Linked DNA regions of Aureimonas sp. SA4125. The protein of the gene in region 1 interacts with the protein of each later gene in a pairwise test. Links are inferred from orthologs where the notes say so. Each region holds a gene or a part of one and is shown on either strand. Other genes may lie near its edges.

Evidence for each region.
Region 2: the proteins of sufA (region 1) and Sa4125_RS13190 interact in binary tests that used the Escherichia coli proteins (3 or more experiments, as listed by UniProt). The link is inferred for Aureimonas sp. SA4125 from one-to-one orthologs.

Annotation. Positions count from the first base shown.
Region 1 is NZ_AP025032.1:2,225,755-2,228,776, forward strand. The notes cover bases 1-2,704. They hold sufA (Fe-S cluster assembly scaffold SufA), read left to right. Parts: upstream 1-1,015; coding sequence 1,016-1,393; downstream 1,394-2,704. Other genes in these bases: Sa4125_RS10300 (cysteine desulfurase), read left to right, coding at 1-443; Sa4125_RS10305 (SUF system Fe-S cluster assembly protein), read left to right, coding at 530-880; Sa4125_RS10315 (TfoX/Sxy family protein), read left to right, coding at 1,413-1,823; Sa4125_RS10320 (DEAD/DEAH box helicase), read right to left, coding at 1,860-2,704. In the rest of the region: more of Sa4125_RS10320, read right to left, coding at 2,705-3,022. UniProt on the Escherichia coli protein: Is able to transfer iron-sulfur clusters to apo-ferredoxin. Multiple cycles of [2Fe2S] cluster formation and transfer are observed, suggesting that IscA acts catalytically.
Region 2 is NZ_AP025032.1:2,791,931-2,795,100, forward strand. The notes cover bases 189-3,040. They hold Sa4125_RS13190 (2Fe-2S iron-sulfur cluster-binding protein), read right to left. Parts: upstream 1,849-3,040; coding sequence 1,528-1,848; downstream 189-1,527. Other genes in these bases: folP (dihydropteroate synthase), read right to left, coding at 189-754; Sa4125_RS13185 (DUF922 domain-containing protein), read left to right, coding at 883-1,488; Sa4125_RS13195 (Hpt domain-containing protein), read right to left, coding at 1,981-2,361; Sa4125_RS13200 (hypothetical protein), read left to right, coding at 2,806-3,040. Also shown: more of folP, read right to left, coding at 1-188; more of Sa4125_RS13200, read left to right, coding at 3,041-3,170. UniProt on the Escherichia coli protein: Ferredoxin are iron-sulfur proteins that transfer electrons in a wide variety of metabolic reactions. Although the function of this ferredoxin is unknown it is probable that it has a role as a cellular electron transfer protein.

The DNA.
Region 1 (3,022 bases):
GCGAGGAGCGCATCACCTACAACGCGCCGCCGCATCGCTTCGAGGCCGGCACACCGCAGATCGCCCAGGCGATCGGGCTCGCGGCATCTTTGCGTTACATGGAATCACTCGGCCGCGACGCCATCCTCGACCACGAGACCATGCTGCGCGACTATGCCCATGAACGACTGAGTGCCGTGAATTCGTTGCGGATCTACGGGACGGCTCCGGGCAAGGGGGCCATCGTTTCCTTCGACCTCGAGGGAATTCATTCCCACGACGTGTCGATGGTCATCGACCGTGAAGGCGTCGCGGTACGGGCCGGAACGCACTGCGCCCAGCCCCTGTTGAAACGCTTCGGCGCGACCTCTACCTGTCGTGCCTCGTTCGGGCTGTATAATACGCGGGCGGAAGTTGATATCCTGGCCGAGGCTCTGGAAAAGGCGAGGCGTTTTTTCGCTTGAGGACCAATAACATGACCGAAGATGCCGACCTGAAGATGGAAGCCGTGACACTGGCTGCGGACGAGACGGCCGACGCCAACGTCGCGATGGCGCAAGGAGCGTCCGACGTCTCGGCGATCCCGGCCGAGGAACTCACACGGCTGACCGACGATATCGTCGCCGCGCTGAAGACCGTCTACGACCCTGAAATACCGGCCGACATCTACGAGCTCGGTCTCATCTACAAGATCGACATCGAGGACGACCGCAGCGTCGGCGTCGAAATGACGCTGACCGCGCCGGGCTGTCCCGTCGCCGGTGAAATGCCGATCTGGGTGGAAAACGCCGTGTCCTCCGTCGAGGGAGTTTCCCATGTCCGGGTCAACCTCGTCTTCGACCCGCCGTGGACCCCGGACCGGATGAGCGAAGAGGCACAGGTCGCCGTCGGCTGGTTCTAGCTGGCGTGGGCTGGGCCGAGACTGGAGGAAGGCACGCCTGACTCCGCAGCTGGCCTTGTGTTCTGCCGCACGGGCGCGCATTTTCGTACCGATCGTTCGCATACGATCCTGCTGCCACGAAAGGACTTGGGACTCATGGGTCGATTCGCCATCATGAACCTAACCGACACCGCCGCCCTTAGGGTGCGGGACATTCTGGCGGCAAAAGGCGGCGATGCCCTCGGTCTGCGCGTCGGCGTGAAGAAGGGCGGCTGTGCCGGTATGGAATACACCGTCGAACTCGCGACCGAAACGAAGCCGCATGAGGACATGGTCGAAAAGAACGGCGCCAAGGTCTTCGTCGCCCCGGAGGCCGTCCTTTTTCTGCTCGGCACCGAGATGGACTACGAGGAGACGACGCTTCGCTCGGGCTTCACCTTCAGGAATCCGAACCAGACCTCGGCCTGCGGATGCGGCGAATCCGTGGAGCTGACGCCGGTCGACGCGTCGGCGATCGAAAACCGCGCCGTCTGAGGAACGCCCGGGAACTCGGATGGACGAAGACCTGCTCCGCGAGGTTTTTGAGTCGTTGGGCACGATCTCCGTCCGGCGCATGTTCGGCGGGCAGGGCATCTACGCCGACGGGACGATCGTGGCCCTTGTCGTGCGGGGCGATCTCATGCTGAAGGGCGACGCGCAGTCTGTGCCTGTGTTCGAGGCCGCCGGTTCGACCCGATGGGTGTATGCGACGTCAGGGAGACCCGAGGTCCAGATGCCGTATTTCACCGCTCCCGGCGAAATCTTTGACGATCCCGGATTGCGCGGCCTATTGGGCGGCGCTGGCGTTCGAAGCGGGACGCCGCAGTGCTGCTTCCAGGAAGCGGGCCACTCCGACGTCAAAACGGCCGCGCTGATCAAAGTCGCGGCCGCTCGAGGTGTTGCAAGGGTTCCGTCTGCACGCTGAAACCGCGCGATGGGTCGCGCGGCCCTTGGCGCCGAATCAGAATCCCGTCTCGATCAGCATGAAGGCCGGAACCTCCTCCCCGAAACCGATGGGGGAGCGTTCGTCCGAGCGGCCGCCGTCATGGCGCCCGCTTTGACGGGCGCCGTCGCGTGGCTCGCGACCGCCCCGAGCGCCAGAGGTTTGACGGGGCGCCGGGGCCCGTTCGATCGCAACCGGACGGGGCTCTGCGGCAGGCGGGACGGCGACGTCGATCGGCGGCACGTCGGCCGTCGGAGCGACAACCTCGGACGGGCTCACCATGACCGGTGCCGCGACGTCGGGAACCACATCCGGCACTTCGGCGACCGGCTCCGCTTCGGCGGCGGCGCTGTTGCGCGCCTCGACCGAATTGGCACGGGGACGGCGCGGCGTTCCACTGGCACTGCGGCGCAGCTTCTTTTCGGGCTTGGGCTCTTCGGCGGACGTTTCGATCGCGGGGAGGTCGGCGACCTGGCCGTCGAGCCACTCGAATTGGGTGTCGAGCATCTTCTCGATCGCATCGAGATACTTCTTGTCGGTGCGGGTGACGAGCGTGAAAGCCTTGCCCGAACGTCCGGCGCGGCCGGTGCGGCCGATGCGGTGGACGTAGTCCTCGGCATGGATCGGTACGTCGAAATTGAAGACGTGACTGACCGCCGGGATGTCGAGCCCGCGGGCGGCGACGTCCGACGCCACGAGGATCTGGATCTTGTTCTCGCGGAAATTGTGCAGCATCGTCATGCGCGCCCGCTGCTCCATGTCGCCGTGCAGGGCGCCGGCGGAGAAGCCGTGCTTTTCCAGCGACCGGAAGAGAGAGGCGACATCGATCTTGCGGTTGCAGAAGATGATCGCGTTCGTGATGTCGTCCTGGCTGCGCAAGAGCTTCCGCAGCGTTTCGCGCTTGGCGTAGTCTTCCTTGTGGGTGGCGACGGCCTTCTGCTCGACGGTCAGCGCAGCCGAGGAAGCCTTGGCGACCTCGATTCGGACCGGATTCTGTAGGAACTGCTCAGTCAGGCGCGTGATCTCAGGCGGCATGGTGGCGGAAAAGAAGAGCGTCTGGCGGGTAAAGGGGATCATCTTGCAGATCCGCTCGATATCCGGGATGAAGCCCATATCGAGCATCCGGTCGGCCTCGTCGATGACGAGGATCTCGACGCCGGTCATCAGCAGCTTGCCGCGTT
Region 2 (3,170 bases), 570 kb from region 1 along the record:
GCATCAGGACGCTCGTCGCAGCGGTCGCGACGTCCGGCTCCGGGTCGTTGCGGCCGATGATGCCGCGCACGAAGCGCTTGCGCGAGGTGCCGACGAGCAGCGGAAAACCGAGATCCATGATTTCGTGGAAGCGCGCGATGAGGATCATGTTCTCCGGCCCGTCCTTCTCGAAGCCGAAGCCCGGATCGAGAACGATGGCGCCGGGCGCGATCCCTGCCTCCGCCGCAATGCGCAGAGATTCCCTCAGAAACAGCCGTTGATCGTTGATGACGTCCGCCAGCTTGGCGCGTTCGCGGCCGGTGTGCATGAGGCAGATGCCGGCCCCCGTGGAAGCCGCGACGCGCGCGATGTCCGGCTCCTTCTGGGCGCCCCAGACGTCGTTGACGATATGCGCGCCGGCGGCGACGGCAAGACGCGCCGTCTCGGCGCGATAGGTGTCGATCGAGATCAGACAGTCGGATCGCGCCGCCAGCGCCTCGACGACAGGCAGGACACGCCGCTGCTCTTCGAGCGGATCGACGGGAGTGGCGCCCGGCCGGGTCGATTCGCCACCGATATCGATGATCTCGGCGCCCTCTGCCACCATGCCAAGGGCCGCGGAGACCGCCGCCTCGACGCCGGCATAGCGGCCGCCATCGGAAAAGCTGTCCGGCGTGACGTTCAGAACGCCCATGATCGCGGCGCGCGCCCCCATTTCCAGAACGCGGCCGTGGCCGACGTGCCAGGTGCCGCCACGCGGTGCTATCGGCTGCATTGTGACCTCTTTGCCATCTGCCGCGAAAACGTCGCGCTCTTTGATAGGTGATCGGGCGATGCGCTTGTATCAGAAGCGCTTTCGGTTAGCGTGAGCTTTCGCCCGATTTGCCTGCCCCGGAGGCTTCGATGCTGCGCCGTCTGCCGATCCTCGCGCTTGCCCTTGCCGCCGTGCTTCCGGCGGGCGCCGCCGATATCCGGCAAAAGACCACCTACTTTACCGTACGCGGCGAGACGCTCGAGGAACTCGACCGCGATCTCGGCCGCAAGGGCCCGCTGATGTCCGCAACCGGCTCCCGCCATCCTGGCGCGACCGAGGTCAAGTTCGGGGGCAAGGTGACCTACAAGCCGAAGGATGGGTCGTGCCGTGTCGCCTCGACGGCGCTGACGTTGAACCTCGTCGAAACCCTGCCGAAATGGAGCCGACCGAAGGCGGCCTCGACCCGCACCGCGATCATCTGGAAGACGCTGTCGGACGACATCGCGCGCCACGAAGCCCAGCATTCCAACATCGCGCGCACCTATGTGAAGAAGATGGAGTCGGCGCTGCGCAACCTTGCGCCCGAACGCGACTGCGACGCGATGGAAGCCCGTGTCAACGCCGTCAGCGCACGCTACCTCGCCTGGCATCAGGATGCGCAAACGCAGTTCGACGTCATCGAGGGACGCGAGATGAACATGCGGCTGCGCCGGCTTCTGAAGCTCAACGTCGCGGAAGCGACGCAGAATCCTTGAAGCGGCGCGGAATGTCATAGCCGGCTGGTGTCAGCCGCGTCAGGACTGACGCGCGGGCACAAACAGGATCAGACCGTCGAGTTCGTCGCGCACGCGGATCTGGCAGGACAGGCGGGAGTTCGGACGCATGTCGATCGCGAAATCGAGCATGTCCTCCTCCATCGCCTCGGGCTGGCCGACGACAGTCTGCCAGGCCTCGTCGACATAGACATGGCAGGTCGCGCAGGCGCAGGCGCCGCCACACTCCGCGTCGATCCCGGGTACCGAATTGCGGATCGCGTTCTCCATCGCCGAGGTCCCGTTCGCCGCTTCGACGACATGGCGGGCACCATCATGGGTGACGAAGGTGATCTGGGTCATCTGGCGCTCGGCTGTTGGTGTTGCGCAGGTCCCGCGCGAGGTGCCTTGGTTAGCGGGTCGCCTTCGGCGAAGTCAACCGCGGGTTAGGAGGTCGCCTTCGCATGTCCGACCCCGCAGCGGAGCGAAGCGCCGTCAGTTGCCGAGGGCCGCTATGAAAAGGGAGATCCGCTGCATTTCCGCTTCCATCGCGGCCTGCGCCGACGCGCTGCCGGGCTCTCTCTCGAGCGTTTCGGCGGCAGCCGCCAATGCAAAGGCGCCGATGTTGCGCGCCGCGCCTTTCAGCGCATGCGCGATCTGGCCCCGCTCCGCGTCGGTCGCGAGATGCAGCCGGTCGGCAAAGGCGATGATCTGCCGTTGCATCAGCCCGAGGATCTCGCGTTCGAGCGCCCGGTCACCGAGGGTCTGCCGCGTCAGGTGAACGAGGTCGATCGGACGGCTGCGCGAAGGGCAGTCGCCGGAGACGTCCCTTCCGACGGAAAGGGCCGCGGAAGCAAGCCGTGCGAATCCGGCCATGAGTGTTTTCCCTGGAAGACAACGATACGGGGATTTGTCGTTCGTGCCGTCCACGCTGCCCGCATTCGGTGTAGGATGGGTTAAGCTCGGCCAGTCCGGGGAACGGAGCGGACGAGGCCGGCGACGGCGGGGCAGCATCCAACCGATCGAGCAAGCGGGCGTCGAAAGCCAGTAAAGCGAACGGACCGTGTCTTTGGTGCCCGAAAATTTGCAAATCGCCTCCTATCGTTAACCCTATCTTTAAAGTTGTAGGGATCACCCGGATTTACGGTTTCTTTCGAAAAGCGCCATAACTACGATACAGCTAGAGAGACTGACGCCCGACGGCCGACCGGCCGAAGGGATCATCGTTCCCGAGGCGTCGTTCGGCCATGCTGGACGGCGGGGGAAGCGACCCGCACTGTTCACGGGTCCTGCGTAACGAGTAGTGAGGCGCGACGGCACATGGCAAACATCAAGACCTACGATTCGCTGCCCGACGAAGCCCTCGACGAATTGGAGGCTGCGCTCAACGCCGACATGCTCGAAGAATCGGACAAGGGGCCGACGGCCACGGTCCAGGGGCATATCGAACCGGAATCGATGACGCCCGATACCGTCGACATCGACTTCGCCTTCAGCGAGTTCGACCGCCAGATCCAGGAAGCGACCGGCGCCCTGGGCGACGAGACGCGCCCTGCCGCGGTTGCCGCCCTCCCTGCCGATGCCGCTTCCGTCACCGCCGCGGACCGTTCATCGGAAAGGCCGGCGGACCGGCTCGTCGCATCCGCCGCTGCCGCACCGGCTGGCCCCGTCTCGGGCTGGCCGCG